Regions from separate parts of the Promicromonospora sp. NPDC023805 genome, predicted to be linked through region 3. Evidence: predicted binding sites of a transcription regulator. Region 3 holds the regulator's gene; each other region holds the start of a gene.
What was found. Region 3 encodes LexA, which represses DNA repair genes until DNA is damaged. Its sites were predicted from a motif close to TCGAACANNTGTTCGA; they were not measured.
Positions count from the first base shown of each region.

Region 1: a site for LexA is predicted at 3,200-3,215, ahead of AB0F70_RS21380 (DUF222 domain-containing protein). Genes of this name have one in related genera too.
Region 2: a site for LexA is predicted at 1,801-1,816, ahead of AB0F70_RS02905 (DUF222 domain-containing protein). Genes of this name have one in related genera too.

Region 1 is NZ_JBFAAH010000024.1:96,870-101,444, forward strand. It holds gene AB0F70_RS21365 (erythromycin esterase family protein) at 58-1,287, shown strand; gene AB0F70_RS21370 (DNA-binding protein) at 1,577-2,557, shown strand; gene AB0F70_RS21375 (VOC family protein) at 2,712-3,128, shown strand; gene AB0F70_RS21380 (DUF222 domain-containing protein) at 3,279-4,575, shown strand, end outside.
Region 2 is NZ_JBFAAH010000001.1:651,557-656,131, forward strand. It holds gene AB0F70_RS02895 (SGNH/GDSL hydrolase family protein) at 1-756, opposite strand, end outside; gene AB0F70_RS02900 (glyoxalase superfamily protein) at 992-1,522, opposite strand; gene AB0F70_RS02905 (DUF222 domain-containing protein) at 1,868-3,721, shown strand; gene AB0F70_RS02910 (dihydrofolate reductase family protein) at 3,999-4,575, opposite strand, start outside.
Region 3 is NZ_JBFAAH010000006.1:24,556-29,130, forward strand. It holds gene AB0F70_RS08425 (ATP-dependent DNA helicase) at 1-455, shown strand, start outside; gene AB0F70_RS08430 (L-lactate dehydrogenase) at 465-1,442, shown strand; gene lexA (transcriptional repressor LexA) at 1,527-2,276, opposite strand; gene AB0F70_RS08440 (LysM peptidoglycan-binding domain-containing protein) at 2,532-2,978, shown strand; gene nrdR (transcriptional regulator NrdR) at 3,098-3,568, shown strand; gene AB0F70_RS08450 (DUF5302 domain-containing protein) at 3,716-3,943, shown strand; gene AB0F70_RS08455 (response regulator transcription factor) at 4,038-4,575, opposite strand, start outside.

The sequences.
Region 1 (4,575 bases), on a different contig from region 3:
CACGCTCCCAGCTCGGAGGAAAGTCTCAACCGTGCCTTCAACGATACCTTTGAGGGAATGGCGACAGACCTCAAAGAGACCATCCGTCCCGTCGACCCCGCAGCGGTCATGGAACTGCTTCCGGCCCGCCCGCACATCCTCGCGCTGGGTGAACCCACCCACGGCGAGGGCACCCTGCACGCCGTGCGCAACGAGCTCTTCCGGCAGCTCGTCGAGCAGGAGGGCTATCGGACCATCGCCCTGGAGAGCGACTGCCTGATGGGCCTGCTCGTGGACGACTACGTCACCGCCGGCCAGGACACCGCTGGTGCCTCTGCTGAGGAAGAGCTCGACGACGTGATGGCACGCGGCTTCAGCCACGAGTGGGGTGCGTTCCCCGGCAACCGCGAGCTGGTGCGCTGGATGCGCTCCTTCAATGCGGGCCGGCCGGCGTCCGACCGGCTCCGGTTCGCCGGCGTCGACGGTCCGCTGGAGATCACGGCCGCGGCGAGCCCTCGGCAGGCACTGACCGCGGTGCACGGATTCCTGGCGGAGCGGCTGGGCACGGGCCTGCTCCCCTGCTCCGGCGACGCCCTCGACAGCCTGATCGGCCCCGACGGCCGGTGGACCGAACCCGCCGCCATGATGGACCCCTCTCGTTCCGTGGGGCAGTCCGCAGAGGCGCGGGAGCTGCGGCTGATCGCCGACGACCTCGTGGCGCTCCTCACCGCGTATGCGCCCGGGCTGATCGCCGCGTCCACCCCGGCCGAGTGGGAGCGGGCCCGCCTGTACGGGCGTACCGCGACGGGCCTGCTGCGCTACCACTTCTGGATGGCGGACACCTCCCCGGGTCGCATGACCTGGCTGCTCGGTGTGCGGGACGCGATGATGGCCGCCAACCTGCTCGCTCTGGCCGAGCGGGGTCCGGTGCTGGTGAGCGCCCACAACAGCCACCTGCAGCGAAACCTGAGCACCATGCGCATGTGGGACCACCCGACGCTGGAGTGGTGGGGCGCCGGGGCGCTGGTCGACGCCGAGCTGGGCGCGGGATACGCCTTCCTGGCCACGGCTGTCGGCACCATCCGGCATCAGGGCGTGGACGCTCCGCCGTCGGGCAGCGTGGAAGGCCTGCTGTACGCGCTGCCCGGGGATCACCACCTGGTCGACGCCGGCCGGCTGGCCGCCTCGCTCGGGGAGCGTCTGCCGGACGCCCGCGTGTCCCCCTGGTTCGGGTACGCCCCGCTGGACCCGGCGCAGCTGGCCGCAGCTGACGGCATCGTGTTCGTCAGGGACGCGGAGCAGCGCTGAGCGTTGGCCGCGCGACCGGGGCTCCGCGATCGACGGCGGACGAGCAGCGACGGAGCGCTCGTCCAGCGGCGCGAGGTCGCCGTAATCGATGCTCACTATGTGCTCCTGGCGACCGTTTCGAAGCGCGCAAAAGCGCCTTGAAGCGTTGATATCTAGCCGTTCTTTGGTTCAGTACGCACCCGCTTCAGGAAAGCGGGTGCGTACTTTGTGGGACGAGAAGTAGGAGTAGTATTGCCGTACTACGCGGACTACTACGAGCGCAAAATTGTGCGCGAAACTGTGGGCCGGAATGACTGAAGGATCGGGGAACAACGTGCGGGACAAGGAACGCGTCTTCCAGGCTGCCGAGGCACTGACGGCGGAAGGTGCTGCGGTCACGGTGACGAACGTGCGCGAGCGCGCAGGCTGCTCCAACGCGGCGGCGACGAAGTATCTGCGGGAGTGGCGCGACAGCAAAGCCGCGGAGAACGAAGCGCGGCAGGCCCTCCCCGAACTGCCGGCGGCGGTCACCGCGCTGGTGGAGCGTGGCGTCGACGCGTTGTGGGGCGCCGCGGTAGAGGTGGCCCGGTCCGAGCACGAGGCCGCGGCCGCCGCACAGGACGAGGCACTGACCGCCGTCGTCGGCGAGGCGGATGCCCTGGCCGCGCGGGTGGACGAGGCGGACGCGGAGCTCGCGCAGTTCCGTGCGGTACTGGAGTCGGCGCGCGAGCAGGCGCGGTCCGCCGAGGAGGACCGCGCCGCGGTGGAGAAGGAGCGGGCGGACGCCGTGGCGGCGTCGGCCCGCCTGGAGAGCGACCTGGCCGCCGTACGGCAGGCGCTCGACGTCGCACGGGACGAGCTCGCCCAGGAGCGCGCCGCAACGGCTGCGGCCGAGCGCGCACGTTCCGACGCCGAGGCGGCACGGGCGCAGGCAGACGGTGCCGCCGTCGGGCTGCGGGAGTCGCTGGCCGATGTGCGCGGGGCGCTCGAGGCCGCCCGGACCGACGCCGCCCAGGCGCATCGCGACCAGGTGGCGGCCGAGACTGGCCGCGCCGTCGCAGAGGCGGCGGTCGCCCGACTGGAGGGCGAGCTGTCCGCGTCGCGTGACGCTCTGACGTCGGCACGGGAACAGGCGGCCGAGGCGGAGGCGGCTCGCGTTGCGGCGATCGCAGCGCAGGCCCAGGCGGAGGGCACGGCGGCCGGGCTGCGGGAGGCGCTGGAGACGGCGACGGCCTCCGCGGCGGCTCCGGCGATCCCGGCGATTGTTCCTGCCGAGAGGTCGGGCAGCTGATAGGTGAGTAGTGGCGCCGGTGCCTGCCAGGCGTCGGGTGCTGACACGGTGCGCGCGGGGCTCGCTGCTGGGTGCGGGGAGATCACCCTCGCCCGGCAGCGAGCCCCGCGCGTCGGCAGGCCGGAGTGTCAGTGGCTGGTGCTGTGATGGCCTGATGAACCTTCGCGGATTTGCCACGATCAACTACTGGGCCGATGACGTCACCGCTGCCGCCGCCTGGTACACGGAGTTCCTCGGCGTCGAGCCGTACTTCCAGCGACCCGGCCCGGACGGGGCCATCGCCTACGCCGAGTTCCGGATCGGCGACAACGAGGCAGAGCTCGGCCTCGTCAGCAGGGCCTTTGCCCCGCCCGGACTCCCCGCCGAGCCGGGCGGTGCGCTCATGTACTGGCACGTCGACGACCTGGAGAGCATGGTGGCGCGCCTGCTGGAGCTGGGCGCCACCGAGTTCCAGCCGATCACCCCGCGAGGCGACATCGGCTTCGTCACCGCGTCCGTGGTGGACCCGTTCGGGAACATCCTCGGGGTCATGTACAACCCGCACTACGTGGAGCAGCACCCGCTCTCCTGATGGGCTCGCGCCTTCCGGGGTGCCGTTGGGGTGCCAGCGGTTATCCACAGATTCCAAAGACCGCGCGCGATGCGTACACGCGTTCGATAGAATCGGTGAGTGAGGTACCCGCACGGGAGCCGCAAGAGACCAGGACGGAGGCGGAGCACCATGACCTTCACGACCCCGCCTCCGTCCGGGTCCGGCCCGGACCCCGCAGCCCGTACCTTCGAAGAGACACTGACCGACCTGGAGTCCCTTGCCGACGAGCTCGTCGAGTCGGCTGGTCCCGACGCGGTGGCCGGTGTCGGTGATCATGCTGCGGCAGGTGGCGTCGCGGTCTCCCGTCTTGCATCCGCCGCGCCTCGCCTCCGCGCACTCGGGACGCGACTGGACACCCTCCGGCTCACCTGGCTGCCCGTCATCGAGGCGGAGCTTCCCTGGCAGACGACAGGCGCACGAAACTTCTCGGCCTGGCTGGCGCGGACGGAGAACGTCAGCACGACAACCGCGAAGCGTGAGGCCCGGACCGGCCGAGCGCTGCGCGACCATCTGCCCACCACCCGCGCCACGGCGCTCGCGGGCGGTATCGGCGCCGACCACGTCCGTGTACTGGTGGACGTGGCCCCGACGAGCGACGCCCGCAAGGCCGCGCTCGCCGCACCGATCGAGCCGAATGATCTGCCGCCCGTCGGCGACGAAGCGACCACCGAACCAGTGGACCAGGACTCCGCGGAGCCGGCCATCGACGGATCAGCCGAGGACGGCATCCCCGTTCCCCCGCCCATCACCGGCGAGGCATATCTGACCGGCCTGGCGGGCGCTTGTGACCCGTCACGGTTCCGTCGGGTGCTGAAGCGGTTCGGGCAGGTCGTCGATCCGGACGCGGACGACCGCGGATACCGGGAAGCTACCGAGCGGGAGCACCTGGAGGTCTCCCCGACCTTCGGTGGCTGGCATGTCAACGGGTTCTTGACGGACGAGCACGGGCAACTGCTCGCGACGGTGCTCGGTTCGATGATGGGCGCCCCGACACCGGGCGACGACCGCACGCCGACGCAACGCCGTGCGCAGGCCCTGGCCGACGTCGCCCGGGACGTGCTCGACAACGGTCGTGTCGGCACGGGTGCCGCGGTGCGACCGCACGTCCATGTCACGGTCTCGCTGACGGAGCTGATCCGGCACACGGACCGAGCCACCGCCACGCACACGGGCACCGGCGGTCTCCGGCCCGGGGACCTGACGTCCTTGACGGCTCAGCCCGCGACGTTCACCGGCGCGTCGACGACGGGCAGTGTCGTCCCGCGCGCCCTGCTGCGCCGGCTGACGTGCGATGCGGAGGTCACGCGGGTCGTGTTCGGCGCGGACGGGACGGCTATCGACGTCGGTCGTGCGCAACGCACGGTGACGGGCCAGATGCGCAAGGCGGTGATCGCGAGGGATCAACATTGTGTCTACCCCGGGTGTG
Region 2 (4,575 bases), on a different contig from region 3:
CTGCGGATCGCCCGCGATCAGGCGTACCCGGTAGTCGCCGTTCGGCAGGTCGGCGACGAGCTCGGTGTCACCGACGGTGACGAAGTCGGAGCGCAGGGCGTCCGCGCCGCCACGGTCGGCGGCGGTGACCTGGCCGGGGTCGACGAACCCGATCCGCTGGTCGACGCCGTACCCGGTGTCGGCGTCGATCCCGGTCGCCCCCGCGGCGACGGCGCCGCTGCCCAGGTCGAGGGTGAGCACACCGCTCTCGGGGAACGTCGGCTCGGGAACCCCGTCGCCGACCAGCGTCCCGACGGCGGCGGCGGACGGCGCGGACTCGCCGTCGGCGCCGATCGCGCGCACGCGGTAGTAGCTGACCTCGGTGGTGTCGGCCCCCGCGTCGGTGGCGAACACGGTCCGCGCGTCGGTGCGCGCGATCTCCGTGTACTCGCCGTCGAGCGTGTCGCTCCGGGTCAGGACGTAGCCCGTCGCGTCCGGCACCGCGTTCCAGCGGAGGCCGAGCGCGCCGGGCGCGGCGTGCGCGACGCGCACCGACGTCGGCGGGACGGGTGCTGCCGCGGCCGCGATCGCCGGCGCGAGCGGGAGCACGAGCGCCGCGGCGGCCAGGCCCGCGACGAGCGGTCGGGCGGGGCGGGACTGCGGCAGTGCTCTTGAACCTAGGGCGCGCGAACGCAGGGCTCTGGAACCGAGGGCCCTCGAACCCAGTCGGTAAGCGCTTTCTAGCATGCCGGGAGTGCGCCATCGAAGCTGCAGCATGGGATCACCTTGTCGTCTCGTCGTCGAGTCGGACCGGACCGGACAAGCCCCGGCGTTGGGGCCGATCGGCAGGGATTAAATGGATTCAATTCCGGCCAAGCAGTCATCTTGCCGCGCGCGCCTGAGGTTGTAAAGAGTCAGTCAGCGGCGGTGGCGCAGCCGGACGACCGCGTCGCCGAAGGCCTCGGCGCCCGCCCTTCGCAGGGGCGGGCGGGCGGACGCCGACGGCTCGACGTCAGCCCGTGGGCTCGCAGAGTCGCAGCACGTTGCCGAACGGATCGACGAGCTCGATGGTGGGCCCGCCCGGAGCGTCGCGGTCGATGCCGGGCCGAAGCCGCGCATGCGGTCGGCGCGAGAGTTCCGCATGGAGCACGTCGGCGCTGGCGACAGGCACCCAGACCACTGTTCCCGGCGTCCCGTCGCCGTGGTGCTCGGACAGGTCCAGCACCGCCTGGCCGCGGCGGATCCGCAGGTAGAGCGGCATCCCCGGCTCGAAGCGGTGCTCCCACTCGACGCCGAACCCAAGGTAGTCCACGTAGAACTCTCGTGCGCGCGCCTCGTCCTGGACACGGAGTACCGGGACCGCGCGCCCGAAGTCCGGCGGCCCTCCAGGCAGCCGCGCGGATGCGGTGTTCCAGTCAGCGAAGCCGAGCTGCGCAGCGACGATCTCCAGCGCGCGGCTGTGGCTGATGGTGACGTCGGTGTCGGCGAGCGCCCGGCGCAGCGCGTGGGCGGCCGTCTTGGCATGGGCAAGTGTCAGGTCCACGAGTTCATCGCTATCCCGGTGCCGTGAGCTGGTCGGTGCCCGCACTGCCGTCCGGGGCACCGTGGTAGGCACGAACCTCTGACAGACGTCTTCGTCGATGCATTCACCAGACCGATCATCTCGGCGCGGGCGGTGGGCTCATCGAGTGCCCGGGTAGAGATTAGCAACCCGGCGCCCAACTCACGGGTCAGCATGCGCTCACAGCTTACGGAGGGGGTGGCCAGCGCCTGCCGCCACCTACAAAGGGTTATCCACAGATTTGAAATCTACCAAGCAGATCGCACGAGTGTTCGACATAATGGGGATACCGAGGCAGTGAGTGCTAGAGGCGAACAGGGGGTGGGCATGGTGGAGCGGACGACTAACGACGGACCCGCCGGCGGCCTGCCCGGTGCTACGTCGATCGAGGACGTGCTGGCCCGGATCGACAATGCGGTAGACGAGTTGTCCGCGCTGACCGACCCCGAGACGCTGACCGGATGGGATGCCCCGAGCATCGGTCGCCTGGTCGAGGCACACACGCGGATCCGCCGACTGACCGGGCGCCTGGACGGTGTCCGCTACACCCTGCTGCCCCGCATCGAGAACGAGGGGTCGTGGCGCTCGGGTGGCATGACTCGTACGTTCACGTCCTGGCTCCGACTCCGCGAAGGCATCTCCTCCTACACCGCGGGTAAGGACATGACGATCGCGCGCCGCCTGGCGACCGCGCTACCCGTCACTAGGGAGCGCCTGGTCGCGGGAACCCTCGGCGTCGACCATGCCCGTGTGATGACGGAGGTCGCGCCCACGAGCGAGACCCGCACGGACGCGTTGGCGTGGTTGATCAATACCCGCACCGGGCACACCACGACACCGGAAGAGTTCGTGCAGACCGTGCCGGTCGACTTCCCCGACCCGGCCGACGACCCGGACGGGACCCGCACCCGCGAGCTAGTGACGCAGGTCCTGGAGGGTGCGATCGCGGACGGGACGCTGACCACGGGTGAGGGCGTGGTCCTGCGGGAGGCTGGATCGTTGAACGCGGACCAGTTCCGCAAGGTCGCCCGCCGGTTCGCCACGGTGACCGACCCGGACACCGACGACCTCGACGACGACAAGGCCGCGCAGGGCGAGTTCTTCGACCTGGCCAAGACATTCGGCGGGTATCACGTGGCAGGGTTCCTCACCGACGAGCACGGCCTCCAGCTCACCACCGCGATCAACGCGGTCCTGGGCGCCCCGTCAGCCGAGGACACCCGAACCACGACCCAGCGCCGCGCACAAGGCCTCGCGGACGTCGCCCGGGTGGCGCTGGACACGAACCAGGCTTCCCCGGGAGCCGCCATCGCGCCGCACCTGAACGTGACGGTGTCCTGGAGCGAGTTCGTCGCCCAGGTCACCCGGACCCGGGACGGCCTGTGCCTGACCTGCGGACAGGCCCGGCCCGGTCGCGGCAAGCGCCTCGGCGCGGGTGTGAAGATCACGGGCACGGGCACGGGCACCGGTGCAGGTGCAGGTGCAGGTGCAGGTGCAGGTGCAGGTGCCAATGTTGGTGAGGGTGCGGATGCGGGTGCGGTGAACACCGGCTCAGTGGCCGGAGAGCCCGCCGGAAGCCCGGCTGGAGAGTCTGCCGGAAGTCCGGTCGGGAGCCTCACCGCAAGCCCGGATGGACGTCCAGGCGGAGGTCCAGGTGGCTGGAGTACAGCGGATACGACAGTGTCCGGGTTCTTGTCACCCGGTGGTCCGGTGTTCACCGAGACCGGCGGCCGCGCCCCACGCGCCTTGGTGCGCCGGTTGGCGTGCCACAGCGCCATCACCCGGATCGTGTTCGGCCCCGACGGCGCCGTCCTCGACGTGGGACGCGCCCAACGGACCGTGTCAGGGCAGATGCGACGCGCCGTCATCGCAAGAGACCAACACTGCGTCTACCCAGGATGCGACCAACCACCCTCACGATGCGAGGTCCACCACGCCATCACCCACTGGGCTGATGGTGGAGACACCTCCGTCACCAACAGTGCGCTGCTGTGCTGGTTCCATCACCAGCTCGTCGACACCAAGGGCATCACCATGCACTGGACCGGCAAGCCCACCACGAACACCACCGCCGGAGCCCTGCTCGAGACCGGATGGGCCTTCACCGACGCCTACGGGCACCGCATCCAACTACCCGAACCCATCGAAGCCCCACCCCCAACGGGCACCGAAGCCGCCTGACCCGGCCGGCCGGACCCGGCACTACCTCGACAACCCGCCTGATCCGGCTGCCGGGCCCCGCCGCGCCCGTATGACCAGTCAGGCCCAGCAGTCCGGCAGGTCTGGCGCACCCAGCGAGCCCACCAAAGGCTCACCGCACCGCACCGGGCCGCACCGGCTCACCAGGCCACCACCCCCACGCCCGCCGTAAGCGACCACCGAGGCAGCCTGACCTGCGATCGGTCAGGCGCACCCCGGAGCCTTCCGGTCCAATCCCAGTACTCGGCCCACCGATCCGTCACTCATGCAGAGTCGGCCGGTAGACGAGCTCCTGGATGTCGCCGTCGAGCGTCACGTGCTCGATCAGCTCGAGGTCGAAGTCGGAGGCACCCTGGAAGATCGGGTCCAGGCCGGTCCGGCCGGTGATCACCGGGAAGAGCGTGACTCGGACCCGGTCGACCAGGCCTGCGGCCATCAGCGCCCGGTTCATCGACAGACTCCCGTGCGAACACAGCGGCACCTCTGACTCCTCCTTGAGCCGTGCGACGACGTCGACCGCGTCGCCGCCCACCGCCTGCGCGTCGGGCCAGTCGAGGGGACCCTCCAGCGTATTCGACACCACCGTCGTCGGCAGGTTCCGCATCCGGGTGACCCACGGGTCGCGCACGTCGGAGTCCTCGGAGCTCTCGGACAGCATCTGCGCGAACGCCCGGTAGGTGTTGGCCCCGAGGACCAACCGCTGCTCCTGTGAGTACAGGGCGAGCCGGTGCTCCAGGAGCTCCGGGCCCTGCTTGCCCCAGTAGCCTGTCCAGTCGCCGCCGGCGGCGCCGAAGCCGTCGAGGCTGGAGAACACGTCGAACGTGTAGGTAGTGGTC
Region 3 (4,575 bases):
GTGAGCGGCTGGACTTCCCGATCCTGGCGCAGGGCGACGACCAGCTGCCCACCCTCGTGCGCGAGTTCGCCGAGGATCCCGAGGCATGCCTGTTCGGCACGTTGTCCCTGTGGCAGGGCGTCGACGTGCCGGGCCCGTCGTGTCAGCTCGTGCTCATCGACCGCATCCCGTTCCCGCGCCCCGACGACCCGGTCAAGGCGGCACGCGCCAAGGCCGTGGAGCAGGCGGGCGGCAACGGGTTCATGGCGGTGTCCGCGCAGCACGCGGCGCTGCTGCTCGCGCAGGGTGCCGGGCGTCTAGTGCGGAGCATGGACGACAGGGGAGTGGTGGCGGTCCTGGACCCGCGCCTCGCGACCGCCCGCTACGCCTCGTTCCTGACCCGCTCGATGCCGGGGTTCTGGCCGACCACCGACTCGGCGCTGGTCCGCGCCGCGCTGGCGAGGCTCGACACCTAACCTGGGGGCATGGCAGCCCTTTCGGACATCCCGGCCGCACGGTCCGCCGGAGCCCGCACCACCAAGCTCGCGGTGGTGGGCGCGGGCGCGGTGGGCTCCACGCTGGCCTTCGCCGCGCTCGCGCGGGGCTCGGCGCGGACCATCGCCCTGCATGACGTGAACCGGTCGAAGGTCGAGGCCGAGGTGCTCGACCTCCAGCACGGCCTCATGTTCACGCCCCAGGCGCAGGTGATCGGCTCGGACGACGTCGGCGTCTGCGCGGGCGCCGACGTCGTGGTCGTGACCGCTGGGGCGAAGCAGAAGCCCGGGCAGACCCGGATCGACCTCGCCGAGGGAACGATCGGGCTGATGCGTGAGATCCTGCCTGGCCTGGTCGACGTCGCGCCGGACGCCACCTACGTCATGGTGACCAACCCCGTGGACGTCGTGACCTACGCGGCGCTCAAGATCTCCGGCCTGCCGCGCGAGCGGATGTTCGGCAGCGGCACGGTGCTGGACTCCTCGCGGCTGCGCGTGGTGCTCGCCGAGCGCTGCGGCGTGGCAGTGGGGAACGTGCACGCGTACATCGCCGGAGAGCACGGCGACTCCGAGATCGCGCTGTGGAGCTCGGCGTCGATCGGCGGCGTGCCGCTGCTGGACTGGGAGCCGCTGGGCGCGAACCCGCCGCTCGACGCCGCGGTGCACCACGAGGTGGTCGACTCCGCGTACCGGATCATCTCCGGCAAGGGCGCCACCAACTACGCCGTCGGCCTGGCCGCTACCCGCATCATCGAGGCGGTGCTCAACGACGAGGGCCGGATCATGCCGGTGTCCTCGCTGCTGGAGGACTATCACGGCATCAGCGACGTCTGCTTGTCCGTGCCGTCTCTCGTGGACCGGCGGGGCGTCACGGACAACGTGCGGGTGCCGATGTCGGACGAGGAACTGGCCGGGCTGCGTGCCTCGGCGGACAGCGTGTGGGCGGTGCAGAAGCGGTTCGGCTTCTGACGAGACCGGGAAGTAGAGCGCCTGTCCGCCCTACGCACGCTCAGCGTGGCGCAAGGCGGACAGGCGCTCTACTTCGCGGTCTCGTCAGAGACTGCGCAGCACCGCGACGACGCGGCCCAGGATCTGCGCCTGGTCACCCGGGATGGGCTCGTAGGCAGGGTTCTGCGGCAGCAGGAAGACGTGACCGTCGGTCTGCTTGAACGTCTTGACCGTGGCCTCGCCGTCGATCATGGCGGCGACGATCTCGCCCTGCTCCGCGACGTTCTGCTGCCGCACGACCACCCAGTCCCCGTCGCAGATCGCGGCGTCGACCATCGAGTCACCGGCGACCTTGAGGAGGAACAGCTCGCCGTCACCCACCAGCTGGCGGGGGAGCGGGAACACGTCCTCGACGACCTGCTCGGCAAGGATGGGGCCACCGGCCGCGATACGGCCGACGAGCGGCACGTACGACGGCGGCGGGGCGCTGGCGTCGTCGGGCACCGAGCCGCCCCAGTGGACCTGGCCGCTACGGCGCGGCTCGGGCCAGTGGATCTCGCCGCGGTTCGGCTTGTCGACCTGCTCGGCCATCGGCTCCACGAGCTCCATGGCGCGCGGCCGGTTGGGGTCGCGGCGCAGGAAGCCCTTCTTCTCGAGCATCTGGAGCTGGTGCTTGACGCTCGACGGGCTGGCCAACCCGACGGCCTCGCCGATCTCGCGCATCGACGGCGGATAGCCCCGCGTCTCGAACGACTGCCGAATCGTGTCCAGCACGAGGCGCTGCCGTTCGGTGAGGCGGTCAGTCGGCGAGATCGTGTGCACGTCAGCGACCGCCTTGTCGGCTGGCGTGTCCAGCGTGGCGACGCCGGAAAGTGCCGTGTCGACGGCTCTCGTGTCGCTGGTCCCGTCCCGTCCCGTCATGCCCGTGCCCCTCCCGTTCCGACAAATGTTCTCCTGTGCGCTACCCACTCTAGGTCACAAACGCGCTCGGCTCAAACGAATGTTCGAGCGTGTCTCGACATGGACGGTGTCCCGTGCTACACAATGGTACGGGCGTTCGACGAACGCTTGTATGAACGACAGAAGCTCTGCACACTTCGAGGAGGGGCCATGGGGGACGTGATTCCGCTGCGGCAGTACACCCCGACGTATGAACAGGCGTATGTGCCGTCGTACGGCAGGGGGTATGCACCGGCGGCCGGACTGGCCGCGGTCCGTGCGTACACCCCACCGGAGGCGCGCACGCTCGCCGACCGGCTGGGCCTGGCCGGCCTGCGGCTCACGCGGCGCGGCCGCGTCGTCCTCGTGCTGCTGGCCATGCTCCTGCTCGCTCCGATGGTCACGTGGGGGGCGACGGCGGTCGCGAGCTCCCCGGGGGAGCCCACCGAGGTCCGGGTGCATGCGGTGCAGCCGGGAGAGACGCTCTGGGGCTTCGCCCAGGAGGTCGCGAGGCCCGGCGAGGACGTCCGGCACGCGGTCGGCAGGCTGCAGGAGCTGAACGAGATGTCGACCGGGACCTTGCGCGTCGGGGAGCTGTTGCTCCTACCCAAGGAGTGACCGAAGGCCTCGATTCGCGGACGAATGTTGCGGCTATGTTGCAAGGGGGTGGTTTGCCCGCTTACGGTCGGGGCGCGACCGGAGGCCTCCGGTCGATGGTCGACCACGCAGGAGTGAGCATGCACTGCCCGTTCTGTCGCCACGCCGACTCGCGCGTGGTGGACTCGCGGACTGCCGACGACGGCCTGTCGATCCGGCGCCGACGGCAGTGCCCGAACTGCAACCGACGGTTCACCACCGTGGAGACCGCGAGCCTTTCCGTGGTCAAGCGCTCCGGCGCCACAGAGCCGTTCAGCCGCGACAAGGTCGCCGCGGGTGTGCGCAAGGCGTGCCAGGGGCGCCCCGTGAGCGACGACGACCTGGCGATCCTCGCCCAGCGCGTCGAGGAGACCCTGCGGAGCAACGGCAGCGCGGAGATCGACGCGTACGAGGTGGGCCTCGCCATCCTCGGCCCGCTCCGCGAGCTCGACGAGGTGGCCTACCTCCGGTTCGCGAGCGTCTACCAGGCGTTCGACTCGCTCGAGGACTTCGAGAGCGCGATCACCTCGCTCCGTGCGGAGCGCGCCGAGCGGGCGGCAGCTCAGGCGTAGGGAGTCCGGGCGGCCCGGCGCGCCGTCGTCGGGCGCGCTAGCCTGGGTGGAATCCAAAAATGTTGGCACCTGCCTGTGCCGTGGTGCAGGCTGGGGCCGACGACGGACCCGATCGAGGGACCCCCGGAACAAGAGGAGGTGATCGGTGTGACGGACGAGAAGCCCAATGCCGAGGCGGCCGAGACCAAGGGCGCTGAAGAGCCCAAGGTCGCGACAGCGCCGAGCACGGACGCGAAGGCGAAGTTCAAGGAAGCTCTGGACCGCAAGAATGCGGCTCGGAGCCGGACCTCCGCGGGCGATGTGAACACTGGTGCGGTGCACGGCTCGGAGACGACCGGCCCAGTCCAAAAGATGTTCCGCCGCAAGTCCGGCTGATCCTCGGTGGTGGAGGCCGCTGACCTGGTGAACAACCGGGTCAGCGGCCTTTGTCGTACCCGTGCGGTCGGGCCTGTGTAGCGATCCGTACCCGCTAGCCGGCCCTCATGCGTCTGGTGTCGTAGGCCCAGATCGCGATCTCGACGCGGTTGCGGGCGCCGAGCTTGGTCAGCAACGACGCGACGTGGGTCTTGACCGTGCTCAGGCCGACGAAGAGCTCGGTGGCGATCTCGGCGTTGGTCCGGCCCCGTGCGACCAGCGCGAGCACCTCCTCCTCGCGCTCGGTGAGGGGGTCGGTGGGCTGGACCGGCACCGCGGGCGCCTGGTCGGCGAGGGTCGCCAGCAGCCGGCGGGTGACGTTGGGGGCGATCAGCGCGTCCCCGTCTGCCGCCGCGTGGATGGCCTGCACGAGGAGCTCCGGCCCGGCGTCCTTGAGCAGGAAGCCGCGGGCGCCGGCGCGCAGGGCGCCGAGGACGTACTCGTCGAGGTCGAAGGTGGTGATCACGACGACCGCCATCGGGTCCGTCACCCCTGGCCCGGCCAGACGCCGCGTCACCTCGACGCCGTCGAGCCCGGGCATCCGGATGTCGACGAGTACAACATCGGGACGCAGCCGGGTCGCCAGGTCGAGC